One region of the Janthinobacterium sp. HH104 genome, then DNA from elsewhere that is predicted to be linked to it. Evidence: predicted binding sites of a transcription regulator. Region 1 holds the regulator's gene; the other holds the start of a gene.

Region 1 (7,979 bases):
CTGTAACAATTTTTCGCCGGGAAGCGCTGGCCCGGCCCCATTTCACGGGGGCGCAGCGATGCCGGTGGCAGCGATCGGTGCGACAATAGATGCAGGCTGCGCACTGTGGCGCGGCATCCACCGTGAATCCCATGTCCCTTGCCCCTGTAAAACCTGCCGTGCCGCCCAAGGCCATCCTGTTCGACCTCGACGATACTCTGTGGCCCATCGCGCCCGTGATTGCCGCTGCCGAATCCCTGCTGCACGACTGGCTGGCCACGCATGCGCCCAAGGTGGCGCAGCAGTTTTCCATCGAGGTGCTGCGCCAGCACCGCCTGGCCATGCTCAATGAACAACCGCATTTTCATGGCAACCTGATCGAGTTGCGCCGCGCGGGCTTGCTGACCGCCTTCGAGGCCGCCGGCGAGGATCCGGCCCTGGTCGATGGCGCCATCGCGCAGTTCCTGGCGGCGCGCCATCGCGTCCAGCCGTATGACGATGTCTTGCCTGGCCTGGGCTGGATGGGCCAGCGCATGCTGGTCGGTTCCATTTCGAATGGCAATGCGGACCTTGAAATTATCGGCCTGGCGCAGCATTTTAAAGTGTCGATTGCCGCCAGCGATTTCGGTGTGGCCAAGCCCGACGCCAGCATTTTCCTGGCCGGTTGCGCCGCGCTGGGCGTGGCGCCCCATGAGGCCGTGTATGTCGGCGACGATCTGTATTTCGATGTGACGGGAGCGCAAGGGGCGGGCATGCGTGCCGTGTGGATGAACCGCAAGGGCAGCGATGCCCACCTGGCCGCCGGCGTGCAGCCCGACGCCATCTGCGCCAACTTTGATGAATTGCTGCTGTGGCTGCAGGGGCAACTGGAAGATTGATCGCCGCCGGACGGGCGAACGTGCATAATAGGCGCTGTTGATGCACGTTCGGCCGCTTTCGTTGCCGCTTGCTTAACAAAACACTTGCTTAAATAAAACACCATGCAACTCGATACACGTGCCCAAACACTGCTGAAAGCCCTGGTCGAGCGATATATCGCCGACGGCCTGCCGGTCGGTTCGCGCGCCTTGTCGAAAATTTCCGGCCTCGACCTGTCGCCAGCCACGATCCGCAACATCATGGCCGATCTGGAAGAGCTCGGTTATGTGTCCAGTCCGCATACCTCGGCCGGACGCATTCCCACGCCGCGCGGCTACCGCATCTTTGTCGACACCTTGCTGACCGTCCGGCATCTGGACGAGCATCTGGTGGAGTCGCGCATGCGCCTGCAGACGCCGCAGCCGCAAAAAACCATCGCCAACGCGGCGCAGATGCTGTCGTCGCTGTCGCAGTTTGCCGGCGTCGTGCTCAGCCCGCGCCGCGAATCCGTGTTCCAGCAAATCGAATTCCTGCGCCTGTCCGAAAAACGCATCCTGCTCGTCATCGTCGCGCCCGGCGGCGACGTGCAGAACCGCCTGCTGTTGACGGAGGCCGACTATACGCCGGCGCAACTGGTGCAATCGGCCAATTACATCAACCAAAATTATGGCGGCCTGTCATTCGACGCCGTGCGCGTGCGCCTGCAGGGCGAGCTGCGCCAGTTGCGCGACGACATGGGCAGCCTGATGCAGGCCGCCGTGGAGGCGGGCAGCGAAGCGATGGCCGACCATAGCGACGACATGGTGATTTCCGGCGAGCGCAACTTGCTCAGCGTGAGCGATCTGTCATCGAATATGCATTCGCTGCGCCAGATGTTCGACATGTTCGAGCAAAAAACGGGCTTGATGCAGCTGCTCGACGTGTCGAGCAAGGCGACGGGCGTGCAGATTTTCATCGGCGGCGAATCGAACCTGGTGCCGATGGATGAAATGAGCGTGGTGACGGCGCCGTATGAAGTCAACGGCAAGATCGTGGGAACGTTGGGAGTGATCGGACCGACGCGCATGGCTTACGAGCGCGTCATCCCGATTGTCGATATCACGGCCAAGTTGCTGTCAAGCGCGCTCAGCCATCATTGATCGTACTGCCTGATGCGCCAGCCGCTCCATGGGCGCGGCCGGAACGAATCAGGCGGTTTTGTGCGGGCAAGCCGTCTTGGTGCAGTTGCCGTAGATGGCCAGCGCGTGTTCGGCGATCTTGAAGCCGCGCTCTTCGGCCACTTTTTGCTGGCGGATTTCGATTTCTTCGTCAAAGAATTCTTCAACCCGGCCACAGTCGAGGCACACCAGGTGGTCGTGGTGGGAGCCTTCGTTGAGTTCGAAAATCGCCTTGCCGGTTTCAAAATGGTTGCGGTTGAGCAAGCCTGCCTGTTCGAATTGGGTCAGGACGCGGTAGACAGTTGCCAAACCGACATCCATATTGTCGGCCAGCAGAATCTTGTAGACGTCTTCCGCCGTCAGGTGGCGTACCGGGCTACTCTGGAAGATATCGAGTATCTTCAGCCGTGGCAGGGTGGCTTTCAGGCCGCTTGCCTTGAGATCACTAGGATTGTTACTCATGTTTGTTGCTCGTATGTGGGTCAGGTGCTTTATCATATAGCGTTTTAGCGGGGAGTGCCAAAATATGCATTTTTTGGCAGGCCGGCCACTCCTGGCGTTTTGTTCATCAAATTGAGGTCATTTATGCGCGTAACACCGGCTGTATTGCCATCTCTCTGGCACCGTATTTCATTCCGAGCACCAGTCGTGGCAGGCATGGTCTGTGTCGCGCTGGCCATGTCCGGCTGCGCCAGCCGTGGCATCCTTGGCGAAAAGCCGGCAGCTGCTCAAAAGGAAGGCAAGGAACTGGTCCCCGAACAGGGCGCACAAACGACCACCATTACGCCGCTGCAAAAATTCATGTGGTTTTTCTCGCCGTATCGTCCTGACATTCAACAAGGCAACTTTGTCTCCGAAGAGATGCTGGCCCAGTTGAAAGTGGGCATGACGCGCGACCAGGTGCGCTTCGTCCTCGGTACCTCGCTGCTGACCGATATCTTCCATGCCGACCGCTGGGATTACCCATTCCGCCTGGCCCGGGGCAGTGGCGAAACCACCAGCAGCCGCGTGGTCGTGTACTTCGGCAAGGATGGTAAAGTGGAACGTTTCGAAGGCGGTAACTTGCCGACGGAGAAAGAATACATCGACCGTATCGCCGGTCCGTCGCCGTTCGCCAAGGTCGCCAAGGCCGACGTGCCTGCCGCCGCCGTGCCATTGCCGGTGGCGCCAAGCGCCGTGCCGGTGCCGGCCGATGCCGCCCCTGCCATTCCTGTGAGCAAGCCTGACGTTGCACCCGCACCCGCAACGGCGCCTGCCGCCGAGCCTGCACCTGCACCTGCACCTGCTGCCGAACCCACCAAATAAGCTGTTGTAAGAGAATAAAATGACTGAACTGAAAATTGCCATCGCTGGCGCCAGCGGCCGCATGGGCCATATCCTGATCGAAGCGGTCAGCAACGCGCCCGACGCCGTGCTCGCTGGCGCTCTCGACCGCGCCGGTTCGCCGTCCGTCGGCCAGGATGCGGCCGCTTTCCTCGGCAAGCCTGCCGGCGTGCTGATCGAGTCCGACCTGGCCACCGGCCTGGCCGGCGCCGATTACCTGATCGACTTCACGCGCCCTGAAGGCACTTTGCAGCACCTGGCGTATTGCGCCGAGCACGGCGTCAAGATGATCATCGGCACCACCGGTTTCGATGACGCTGGCAAGGCCGCCATTGCCGCCGCCGCTGAAAAGACGGCCATCATGTTCGCGCCGAACATGAGCGTGGGCGTGAACGTCACCATGAAGCTGCTGGAACTGGCCGCGAAAAGCCTGTCCGAAGGCTACGATATCGAGATCATCGAAGCGCATCACCGCTTCAAGGTCGATGCGCCGTCGGGCACGGCCCTGCAAATGGGTGAAGTGGTGGCCGGCGCCCTGGGCCGCGACTTGAAGGAATGCGCCGTGTACGGCCGCGAAGGCGTGACGGGCGAACGCGACTCGTCAACCATCGGCTTTGCCACCATCCGCGGCGGCGATATCGTCGGCGACCATACGGTGCTGTTTGCCGGCATCGGCGAGCGCATCGAGATCAGCCACAAGTCGAGCAGCCGCGTCACCTACGCCCACGGCGCACTGCGCGCCGCGCGTTTCCTGGCCGACAAACCGACCGGCCTGTTCGACATGCAGGATGTGCTGTCGCTGAAGAACTGAGGAAGATATGGCCACTGCCATCCTGAATGGAAAAGACATCACCGATGAAGCAAGCTTTCACGCGCAATGCGTGCAAGCCTTCGGTTTCCCCGAGTTCTACGGCAACAGCATGGATGCCTGGGTCGATTGCCTCAGCTATTTGCGCGATGACGAAAACATGACGCAATTCCGTTTGAAGCCGAACGAAGTGCTGGAAATCGTTGTGCAGGATGCGGCAAGCATGAAGGCGCAAGTACCTGATTTACTGGAAGAAATCACCTTCTGTATCGCCGGCATCAATGAGCGCTATGACGATTATGGCGAAAAGCCGGCGTTGAAGCTGGTACTGAAGTAGGTCGGATTAGCGGCAGCGCCGCGTAATCCGACACATTGTTGGCTGTGCAAGTCGGATTACGCGCAAGCGCTAATCCGACCTACGTTCTTCCAATCAATCTTTACACCACCTTGCGCTCGCGCAAGCCGTCAATTTCCGCACTGTCCAACCCCAGCCACTGCTGCAGCACTTCCTGCGTATGCTGCCCCAGCAATGGCGGTGGCAAGCGGTATTGCACCGGCGAGCCGGACAGGCGCACGGGATTGGCCACCAGCGCCACCGTGCCCGCCGTCGGATGCGGCATTTCCACTTTCAAGCCACGCGCCACCACTTGCGGGTCGGCAAAGACTTGGTCGATGCGGTTGACGGGACCGCAGGGCACGGCTTGCGCCTCGAACGCGCTGATCCACTCGGCCGTCGTACGCATGACCGTGGTCTGGCGCATCAAGGGAATCAGGATCGCCCGGTGCGCCACGCGCTGCGGATTGGTGGCGAAGCGTTCATCCTGCGCCCATTCCGGGTGGCCGGCGACGGCGCAAAAGCGCGAAAACTGCCCATCGTTGCCGATCGCCAGAATCATGTCGCCATCGGCCGTGGGAAAGTCCTGGTAAGGCACGATGTTCGGGTGCGCATTGCCCATGCGCTGCGGCACTTTGCCGCCGCACAGGTAATTGGCCGCCTGGTTGCCCAGCGCCGCCACTTGCACGTCGAGCAAGGCCAGGTCGATATGCTGGCCCAGGCCCGAGCGTTCCCGTTCGGCCAGCGCCGCCTGCACGGCGATGGTGGCGTACAGGCCCGTCAGGATGTCCGTCTGCGCCACGCCCACTTTTTGCGGGCCGGCGCCCGGCTGGCCATCGGGTACGCCCGTGATGCTCATCAAGCCGCCCATGCCCTGGATCAGGAAGTCATAGCCGGCGCGCGCCGCGTACGGCCCATCCTGGCCGAAGCCCGTGATGGAGCAGTAGACGAGGCGCGGATTGAGCGCCAGCAAGCTGGCCGCGTCGAGGCCATATTGCTTCAATCCATCCAGCTTGAAATTTTCCAGCAGCACGTCCGATTCGGCAGCCAGCTTGCGCACCAGCGCTTGCCCTTCGGGGGCGGCCAGGTCGATGCACAAGGAGCGCTTGTTGCGGTTGGCGCACTGGAAATAGGCGGCCTCGGCCGTGTCGCGGCCATCTTCATCCTTCAGATACGGTGGACCCCAGGAGCGCGTGTCGTCGCCGCGGCCCGGCTGTTCAACCTTGACGACGTCGGCGCCCAGGTCGGCCAGCATTTGCCCGGCCCACGGGCCGGCCAGCACGCGCGACAGGTCGAGCACGCGCAAGCCGGTCAGCGGCGCGGGCCGCAAGGTGGAAGCCAAGGCGTCCATTAGTTGAAGGCGGCGATGCCGGTGATGGCGCGGCCGATGATCAGCGCGTGCACATCGTGCGTGCCTTCATAGGTGTTGACCACTTCCAGGTTGACCAGGTGGCGGATGACGCCGAACTCGTCGGAAATGCCGTTGCCACCCATCATGTCGCGCGCCACTCTGGCAATATCGAGCGCCTTGCCGCAGCTGTTGCGTTTCATGATAGAGGTGATTTCCACGGCCGGCGAGCCTTCATCCTTCATGCGGCCCAGGCGCAAGCAGCCTTGCAAGCCCATGGTGATTTCCGTCAGCATGTCGGCCAGTTTCTTTTGCACCAGCTGGTTCGCTGCCAATGGGCGGCCGAATTGCTGGCGGTCCATCGTGTACTGGCGTGCCTTCAGATAGCAGTCCTCGGCCGCGCCCAGCGCGCCCCAGGCAATGCCGTAGCGGGCGCTGTTCAGGCAAGTGAACGGGCCTTTCAGGCCGCGCACGTCGGGGAAGGCGTTTTCTTCAGGGCAGAACACTTCATCCATGACGATTTCGCCGGTGATGCTGGTGCGCAAGCCGACCTTGCCGTGGATTTCCGGCGCCGACAAGCCTTTCCAGCCTTTTTCCAGCACGAAGCCGCGGATCGCGCCTTCATCGTCCTTGGCCCAGACGACGAACACGTCGGCGATCGGGCTGTTGGTGATCCACATCTTTGCGCCCGACAGGCTGTAGCCGCCCGGCACTTTACGGGCGCGCGTGACCATGCTGCCAGGGTCGGAGCCGTGGTTCGGTTCCGTCAGGCCGAAGCAACCGATGTATTCGCCCGTCGCCAGTTTCGGCAGGTATTTCTGTTTGGTTTCTTCGTTGCCGAAGGCATTGATCGGCACCATCACCAAGGACGATTGCACGCTCATCATCGAACGGTAGCCCGAATCGACGCGCTCGACTTCGCGTGCGGCCAGGCCGTAGCAAACATAGTTCAGGCCGGCGCCGCCGTATTCTTCGGGAATGGTGGTGCCCAGCAAGCCCAGCTCGCCCATTTCGCGGAAGATGGCCGCATCCGTGCGGCCATGGCGGAACGATTCGAGTACGCGTGGCACCAGGCTGCCCTGGCAATAGTCGCGGGCCGCTTCCAGCACGGCGCGTTCATCGCCCGTCAGTTGTTCTTCCAGCAGCAGGGGGGAATTCCAGTCGAATACGGTTTTGCTCATCACAGGCCTCGCAGGTGAGCGCCGGTGACCGGCGCAAGATTGAATATGGCTCATGGTAGGTTTTTGCCTAGCCTTGCGCAAACGATTTTTTCGCACCCAGACATGCGTTCTGCGCATATCTTGCGGCATACTAGGAGCCTTTCACCGGCCGGATAACTCCATGTCACGCAAAATCCCCATGCTGCAAGCCCTGAACTGCTTCGAGGCGGCGGCGCGGCACCAGAGCTACACGCATGCGGCGCGCGAACTGTCGCTGACGCAAAGTGCCGTGTCGCGCCAGATATCCTCCCTGGAAAGCTTTCTTGGCGTGCAACTGTTCCAGCGCACGCGCCATGGCGTGCTGCTGACCAGCGCCGGCGCCGCGTATGCGCGGCAGATCGCGGCCCGCCTCGATGGCCTCGAGCGCGACACGCTCGACACCATGGCGCGCCAGGGTGGTGGCGGCGCCTTGCAGCTGGCCTCGGTCCCCACGTTTGCCACGCGCTGGCTGATGCCGCGGCTGGCTTCACTGGCGGGCTTGCACCCGGACATCGTCGTGCACATCGATGCCTATACGAAACCGTTCATGTTTGCCGATACGGAATACGATGGCGCCCTGTACGCGGGCACGCCCGAGCAGCTGGCGCGCTGGCCCGGCACGCGCGCCACCTTGCTCATGCATGAAGAAATCGTGCCCGTCGCCAGCCCACGCCTGCTGGCCGCGCGCAGCGCCTGGCAGCCGCAGGATTTATTGGAATTGACCTTGTTGCAGCAAAGTACGCGCCCGGGCGCCTGGCGCCAGTGGTTTGACGCCATGCAGGTCGATGGGGAACTGGCGCGCTACGGCGCCCGCTATGAGCTGTTTTCCATGCTGGCCATGGCGGCCGTGCAGGGGCAGGGCGTGGTCTTGCTGCCACGCATGCTGGTCGAAGCGGAACTGGCGCGCGGCGAGCTGCGCATCGCATGCGAGCGCCCACTGCGCGGCCAGCGCGCGTATTACCTGATCACGCCC
Region 2 (7,979 bases), on a different contig from region 1:
TGTGGTCGTAACAGGTGCGCGCATGGCGCAGGCGGTCCGGGGTGGAGGGGGTAAATGGCGTTGCCGGCACGCCGGCCACCACCAGCAGCGCTTCGAGGGCTTGGCCCACTTCCGCGCTGGCCAGGCGGTAGTAGCGGTGCTTGCCCTGCGCCACCATTGACAGCAAGCCATCGTCGCGCAAGCGCGCCAGATGGGCGCTGGCCGTCGAGGCGCCCACTTCGGCCAGCGTGGCCAATTCCGTGGCCGTGCGCGCATGGCCATCAAGCAGGCTGCACAGCATGCGCGCGCGGGCCGGTTCGGCGATGGCGCCGGCCAGTTGCGCCAGGCCCATGTCGGCCGACGGAAGTTTGTCATCCATGATTCGTTTGCTGGCGAAGTGTTGTGGTGGAAGGACCAGCATACTCGTGTCCCCACCTCACTGCAATGGAATGCGCATGCATCTCGCCGACCCCGCCGACCCTTTTTCAGCCGTCACCCACATGGCGCCGTATGACTACTATCGCCGCCTGGCGGACGGCCCGCCGCTGCGTTTCGATGCGGCACTCGATTGCTGGCTGGCGACGGGCGCGGCCGGCGTGCAGGCCGTGCTCGAGCATCCCGCTTGCCGCGTGCGCCCGCCGGGCTTGGGCGTGCCGCAGAATCTGGCAGGCACGCCGTGCGGTGCGATTTTTGCCGAACTGGTGCGCATGAACGATGGCGAGCGGCATGCCGTGCCGAAACAGGTGCTGGCGCGCGCCTTGGCCCAGGTGGACCTGGCGCGGCTGCAGCGGCAGGTCGCACATCTCGCTGGTGACCGCGTTCCCGCCAGCGCCGCCCAGCTGAACGAGGCGATTTTTCAACTGCCGCTGTTCGTCATGGCCCACTTGCTGGGCTTTGCGCCAGCGCAATGGCCGGCGCTGGCCGAATGGACGCGCGATTTTGTTGCTTGCCTGTCGCCGCTGAGCAATGGTGAACAACTGGCTGGCGCGCAGGAGGCTGCCGATTCCCTGCTGCAAGGTTTGGGCCACTTGCTGCGCGAGGGCAACGCGAGGCCGGGCAGCCTGCTGGCCAGTATCGCGACAGAGACCGATGCCATGGGGAGCGGCCTGCTGGCCAACCTCGTGGGCTTGCTGTCGCAGACGTGCGACGCCACGGCCGGCTTGCTGGGCAATGCCATCGTTGCCTTGCACGCGCAGCCGGAGTTGCTGGCGCAACTGCGCGCGTCGCCTGAGCGCTGGCCGGCCATGCTGCGCGAAGTCAGCCGGCATGATCCCTCGATCCATAACACGCGCCGCTACACGGTGGACGTTGTGGAATGCGATGGCGTGCGCGTGCCTGCGGGGCAGATGATCGTCGTCGTGCTGGCCAGCGCCGGCCATGCGGAGTCGGGCTTTGGCCATGGCCGCCACGTCTGTCCGGGCCAGTCCATCGCGCACGCCATCGCCGCAGCTTGTTTGCAAGCGTGGGCCGACAGGCTGGAAGACTTGCCGCTGGCGTGGTGTTATCAAGCGTCGCTGAACGCCCGCATCCCTGTGTTTACGCAAGGAGCGAGCGCATGATCGCCGTGATTTTTGAAGTGTGGCCCAGTGCAGAAGGGCGCCAGCAGTATCTGGATCTGGCCGCGGCGCTGCGTCCCCTGCTTGATGAAGTCGATGGTTTCATTTCCATCGAGCGCTTCAGCAGCTTGAGCGAGCCGGGCAAATTGCTGTCGCTGTCGTTCTTTCGCGACGAGGCGGCGCTGGCGCAGTGGCGGCAGCTGGAAGCGCACCGGGCGGCGCAATCGGCTGGCAGGCAGGGCGTATTTGACGATTACCGGCTGCGCATCGCCGCCGTCGTGCGCGATTACGGCATGCTGGACCGGCAACAGGCGCCGACCGACAGCCGCCAGCGCCACGATGCCTAGCGCTTAGCGGGGCAGGGCGCCCTGCGTGATCTTGACCTTGACCCGGTAGGTGGGCTGTTCTGCGTTCAGGGCTGGCGGCGTGGCCGGATCGACGTCGAGCAAGGTAAACGTCAGGTGGTTGACGGTGACGGAACTGGAAGCGCCGGGCATGGAATCGGACAGGACGATGTCCGTGGCGCCCGCACTGTTGAGCAAACTGAAACTGTAGCTGACGTAGCCTTTCCATACGCACACGGCGCCCTTGCGGCAGCGGCTGTCGTTGACGCGCTCGAGTTTCAGGGTATCGGTGGCCGTGATGGCGACCTGTTCGCCCGGCGACAGCACGTGGGTGACGCTGCGCGGCGTGTTTTCCGCGTCGCCGGCGCTGCCGGCCGCGCCGCAGCCGGCCAGTACGGCCAGGCAGGCGAAGAACAGGGGAAGCAGCATGGTGCGGCAAGAGCGGGTCAGAGAATGCATGTTTTTCCTTTCAGGTAGAGCGTCCCGGGCGTGCCTGTGCACGCGTGGGATAAAATGATAGTAACAAAATGATATTTTTCTGGCGCACTATTGACGTGCTGCCGATGAATTCACGCGCCGGCCACGCGGCGCGCCGATTACTGCGTAAAATGGCTGTTTTGAAAATCAGGAAACAACCATGAAAAAAACCGACCTGGCCAAAAGCGATGCCAAGAAACTGATGGGAAAGATGAATGTTCCCGGCGCCGGTGCATTCGGTAAGGAAGCGGTGGTCGTCGACCGCCGCGAGCAGCGCAAGCGCGACCAGGCCCTGGGTCTGGTGCCATTCGCCGTCAAGCTGAACAGCGATCTGGTCTTGCAATTGCAGACCCTGGCCAAGGAGCGCGGTGCGGATCTGAATGAATTGGTCGCCGAAGTCCTCGTCAAGGGCTTGACCGCAGCTTAATGGGCTGCCATGTTTATCTGTTGATAAACATCAACTTGTAAAACTAAAAGGCGCCTTGCGGCGCCTTTTGCATTGCGGCATTGCTTGCGATTACACCCAGGCGGCCAAGGCGCCCTTCATTTTTTTCAGCGCCGCCACTTCGATCTGGCGGATGCGTTCGGCCGATACGCCGAACTCTTCTGCCAGCGCGTGCAGGGTAGCGCCCGAGCCGTCGTCGTTGGCCAGCCAGCGCGCTTCGATGATGCGGCGCGAACGGGCGTCCAGCTTGCTCAAGGCCGTTTCCAGGCCTTCCGATTGCAAACGCGTCACTTGTTCCGCTTCCAGCACCTTGGTCGGCTCGCTTTGCTCCGACGACAGGTAGGCGATCGGCGAAAACTTGTCGTCTTCATCGTCGGTTGGCGATTCCAGTGCAATGTCGCGGCCGCTCAAACGCGTTTCCATCTCGATCACTTCTTCGCGCTTTACGTCGAGCAGCTTGGCCAGCGCATCGATCTGCTTCGGCGTCATCGCGTCTAGGCCCGTCTTGTGGCTGCGCAGGTTGAAGAACAGCTTGCGCTGTGCCTTCGTCGTCGCTACCTTGACCAGGCGCCAGTTTTTCAGGATGTACTCATGCATCTCGGCCTTCACCCAGTGCATGGCGTACGACACCAGACGCACGCCCTGGTCCGGATCGAAACGTTTCACGGCTTTCATCAAGCCGATATTGCCTTCCTGAATCAGGTCGGCATGCGGCAAGCCATAGCCCAGATAGCCGCGGGCAATCGAGACCACCAGGCGCAGGTGCGACAGCACCAGCTCTTGCGCGGCGGCCAGGTCATTTTTTTCGCGCAGGCGTTTCGCCAGCGAAATTTCTTCGTCGTGGGTCAACATGGGCAGGCGGTTCACGGCCGAAATATAGGCGTCGATATTGCCCAGATTGCCAGTGAAACCGAGGCCCAGCGCATTACTTTTGGTCGGAACCAATGCGGACGTTGCGGACATCATAGTCATGTTTTCTCCCTCGTAGTCTTGCTTTGTTCTAGTTGGCCACGTCACGCGACGTGGTCCTGTTGTCTGTTCGTTTTTGCGTATCCGGTCTTGCACTTTGCAGAGCGCGGCACCATCTTCATCTGGCGTCCATGGCGCTACTGCCTTTGGTATGTCCCTATATTAGCACTCTCTGCCTGAGAGTGCCAATCAGCACATTTAATCGTCCTGATAGCCTAAATACTATGGCGGATTAATGCTTGATATATATCTCTGAACAGCGATTTGACCACGTAGCTAGTCTACGGCCTCTGGCTGAAGCGAGCCTTAAGAATACTTGCTTAATATCAAGATAACAGCAGACGGGGGAGGGTGACGCGCATGGCGGCACCGAAGGCGCCGCCATGGAAGGGATGGTCAGTTCAGGCGCGCCAGGTGGCGCTGCACGCAGAGGAAGGCGCCGATCAGGCCCAGGCCGGCGCTGACGGCCAGCAAGCCCGCCATCGGCAGCGGCGCCAGCGGCACCAGTTGGAATTCGGACGCATACAGGCGCGCAAACTCGGCAATCGCGGTATTCAGCGGTTGCAAGGCCAGCGCCACGGCGCCCAGGGCCAGCGCGCCGGCGCACAGGCCCAGCAGAGCACCCGTGTAATAGAAGGGGCGATGGATGAAGGTGTCCGTCGCGCCGATCAGTTTCGAGATGCTGATTTCATCGCGCTGCTGCATCACTTGCAGGCGGATGGTATTGAAGACCACGGCGATCACGGCCACGCCCAGGGTGATGGCCAGCAGCAGCAGCACCAGGCGCAGCACGCCCAGCAGGGCCGCCAGGCGCTTGACCCAGGCAGAATCGACTTGCGCCGATTCCACGCCGGGCAAGTGGCGCAGCTGTTCCGCCACCGCATCGACGTCCTGCGCTTCGCTGGCGCTGCTGAAGGCGTCGAGTTTCAGCACATAGCTGTCGGGCAAGGGATTGTCGCCCAAGGTGCTCAGTACATCGGCCAGGCCATTCTTGTTTTTCAGGGTATCGAGCGCCTGTTCGCGCGGGATGAAGACGATCTTTGCCTTTTGCTCGCCCACGATCTTGCGCATGGAACTGGCCAGGGCCACGGCTTGTTCGCGCGGCGTGTCGATCTTCAGGAAGACGCTGATTTCCGGATCGACCGACATCTGTTCCGACATCGGGCGCACATTGTCGAGCATGGTCAAGCCGGCGAACGGCAGCGACAGGGCAATGGCGACGACGACGACGTTCAACAGAAAGCCGCCTGGCGACTTGCGTAAATGAATCAGCGCCGAGCCCAGCGCGAAGCGGTGTTGACGGAACCAGCCTCTCATGGCTGTTCTCCCTGCGTGTCGTCCAGGCCGGGGGACGGTGCAAAATCGGGATCGGGCGGGGCGAAGACGGGCGCTTGCGTGGCCTTGTCGATGGCGACCAGCTGGCCGTTTTTCAGGTGGATCACGCGGGCGGCGGCGTCGAGCATCTGTTCGTCATGGCTGGAAATGAGGCAGGTCACGCCCACCGAGTGGAAGGCTTTCAGGGCGTCGAGCACCTTGTTGGCGCTGGCGCGGTCCAGGTTGGCCGTCGGTTCGTCGGCCAGGATGATCTGCGGCCGGTTGACGATGGCGCGCGCGATCGACACGCGCTGCTGCTCGCCGCCCGACAGCGACAGCGGCCGCGCCATGGCGCGGTCCAGCAAGCCCACCTTGTCGAGTGCGGCGCGCGCGCGCTGCTCGGCGGCCGCCTTGTGGGCGCCCACGACGAGCAGCGGCAGCATGACGTTGGCCAGGATGGAGCGGTCGTTCAATAACTTTTGCTGCTGGAAGATCAGGCCCATGTTGCGACGCAGGAAGGGCACGCCGGCCGGCTTGATCTTTGCCATGTCCTGGCCATTGACGATCAGCTTGCCCGAAGTGGGGCGTTCCATGGCGGCGATCATTTTCAGCAGGGTGGATTTGCCGGCGCCGGACGGGCCGGCCAGGAACACCAGCTCGCCCTTGGCAATACTGAGCGAAATGTCGCTGAGCGCCACGGCATCGGGGGAGTATTGCTTGGAGACGTGCTGAAATTCAATCATGTAGGTAGGCTTATCCGAGCAGCGCTTCGACAAATTCGGCAGCCACGAAAGGCTGCAAGTCTTCAATTTTCTCACCGATGCCGATGAAATACACGGGCACGGGACGCACGCGGGCAATCGCCGCCAGCACGCCGCCCTTGGCGGTGCCGTCCAGCTTGGTGATCACCAGGCCGCTTAACTGCAGGGCATCGTCGAACGCCTTCACTTGCGTGAGGGCGTTCTGGCCTGTGTTGCCGTCGATGACGAGCAGGGTTTCATGCGGCGCGCCATCCATGCCCTTGCCGATCACGCGCTTGATTTTCTTCAATTCTTCCATCAGGTGCAACTGCGTCGGCAAGCGGCCTGCCGTGTCGACCATCACCACGTCGATGCCGCGCGCCTTCGCCGATTGCACGGAGTCGTAGGCCACGGCGGCCGGGTCGCCCGATTCCTGCGAAATCACGGTGACGTTATTGCGCTCGCCCCAGACCATCAGCTGTTCGCGCGCGGCGGCGCGGAAGGTGTCGCCCGCAGCCAGCAGCACGGACTGGTTGTTCGACTGCATGTGCTTGGCCAGCTTGCCGATGGTGGTGGTCTTGCCGGCGCCATTCACGCCGGAAATCATCATCACGAGCGGCTTGTGACGGCCCAGCTCGAAGCGCTTTTCCAGTGGCGAGAGCAGCTCGATCAGCAGCACTTTCAGCGCGGCCTTGACGGCGGCGGCGTCGAGCAGCTTGTCTTCCTTGACCTTTTTCTTCAATTCCGTCAGCAGGAATTCCGTGGCGTCGATGCCCGCGTCGGACATCAGCAGCGCCGCTTCCAGCTCTTCGTACAGGGCGTCGTCGATCTTTGCGCCGACGAACAGCACGGACAAGGTGTTCGAGGTTTTCGACAGGCCGGCCTTCAGGCGCGTCATCCACGATTTTTTCTCGGATTCGGCGGCCACGATCACGGGCACGAGCTCGGCCGGCGCGCCGCTCAGCGGTGCAGCGGACGGGGCTGCTGCTGGCGCGGCAGGCGGCGTGGCGGCGGGAAGGACGAGGGGCTCGGCTGGCGCAGCCTCGGGAGCGATGGGTTTTTTCTTGAAGAAACTAAACATGGATGTGTGGTGGCGGGTGCTGACCTAAGGCCCGGCGGCGCCGGACACTGTTGATCCGGCTATTCTACCAGAGCGCGCCCGGCCCTTCATGCTTTACTGTTCGATTGGCAACATTGCGCGGCTATCCACGGAGATCGCCGCAGTTGCCGCGCTTTCCAGCCGGTTCAGTGGGTTTGCAGGGCGAGCGCCTGATGGCGGCGGCGCCAGTCGGCGATGCTTTCGTCGACTTGCCGCAAGTCCAGCACATGCAAAAACGGTGGCGGCTGCTTGTACAGCACGGGACTACGTCCGCCGGCCCACAATTCCATCTCTGGCGGCAAGTTTGCATGCAGCTGCTGCAGGCTGTCGCGCGTCTGCCGTTGCTTGCTGGCGCTGGAAAACGACAGCGCGACGATGTCGGCCCGCTGCGCGCGGGCGGCCGCGACGATGTCCGTCAGCGGCGTTTCCACGCCCAGCGACATGCAATGGGCGCCGGCCGCCGCGCACAGCGCCTCGGCCATCAGCAGCCCCAGGCCATGGCGCTCCTGCGGCAAGGTGCTGAGGACGATGCGCGGCGTGCGCGTGGACGGGCTGCTTGCTTGCGGCAAGGAAAAGATGGCGTGGCGCATCACCGTTTGCAAGGTTTCGCTATACAGATGCTCTTCATATACGGCCAGGTCGCCGCAAGCCCACGCTTCGCCCACCATGCCCGTGAGGGGGGCGATGACGTCGATGGTGAACGCTTTCAAGCCCAGCACGGCCAGCGCCTGGCGCAGGGCGTCGCCCAGTTCCGCCATCTGGTGGCCACGGCACAGCGACAGGTAGTGTTCGAGCTGGGGTGCGGGCGTTGACGGCGCCGCACTGCCGGCGCTGGCCAGCTGCTGCAGTTGCACGGTGCTGTGTTGCATGATTTTTCCCGGACGAAATCCGAGGTCCAGCAGGCGCTTAACCATGCGCAACTTCTGCACTTGCTCGGCCGGATAGCTGCGTTCGCCAAAGGCGTCGCGCTGGGGCTGGGGAAAGGCGTAGCGGCGCTCCCACACACGCAAGGTTTCCTTGGCCAGCCCGGTATCGCGCTCGACATCGCTGATGCTG

What was found. The regulator HrcA, encoded in region 1, represses chaperone genes, less so after heat shock. The targets are predictions, from matches to a motif close to TTAGCACTCNNNNNNNNNGAGTGCTAA.
Region 2: rpoH (RNA polymerase sigma factor RpoH) is a predicted target of HrcA. The motif match lies at 3,933-3,959, and genes of this name have one in related genera.

What each region holds. Positions count from the first base shown of each region.
Region 1 is NZ_LRIB01000028.1:130,859-138,837, forward strand. It holds gene JAB6_RS11395 (HAD family hydrolase) at 132-857, shown strand; gene hrcA (heat-inducible transcriptional repressor HrcA) at 960-1,976, shown strand; gene fur (ferric iron uptake transcriptional regulator) at 2,025-2,456, opposite strand; gene JAB6_RS11410 (outer membrane protein assembly factor BamE) at 2,652-3,299, shown strand; gene dapB (4-hydroxy-tetrahydrodipicolinate reductase) at 3,319-4,128, shown strand; gene JAB6_RS11420 (barstar family protein) at 4,136-4,462, shown strand; gene JAB6_RS11425 (CaiB/BaiF CoA-transferase family protein) at 4,563-5,810, opposite strand; gene JAB6_RS11430 (acyl-CoA dehydrogenase) at 5,810-6,988, opposite strand; gene JAB6_RS11435 (LysR substrate-binding domain-containing protein) at 7,149-7,979, shown strand, end outside.
Region 2 is NZ_LRIB01000058.1:71,071-79,049, reverse strand. It holds gene JAB6_RS26475 (helix-turn-helix transcriptional regulator) at 1-358, opposite strand, end outside; gene JAB6_RS26470 (cytochrome P450) at 435-1,538, shown strand; gene JAB6_RS26465 (antibiotic biosynthesis monooxygenase) at 1,535-1,882, shown strand; gene JAB6_RS26460 (hypothetical protein) at 1,886-2,338, opposite strand; gene JAB6_RS26455 (hypothetical protein) at 2,517-2,783, shown strand; gene rpoH (RNA polymerase sigma factor RpoH) at 2,874-3,773, opposite strand; gene ftsX (permease-like cell division protein FtsX) at 4,167-5,087, opposite strand; gene JAB6_RS26440 (cell division ATP-binding protein FtsE) at 5,084-5,827, opposite strand; gene ftsY (signal recognition particle-docking protein FtsY) at 5,838-6,905, opposite strand; gene JAB6_RS26430 (MerR family transcriptional regulator) at 7,070-7,979, opposite strand, start outside.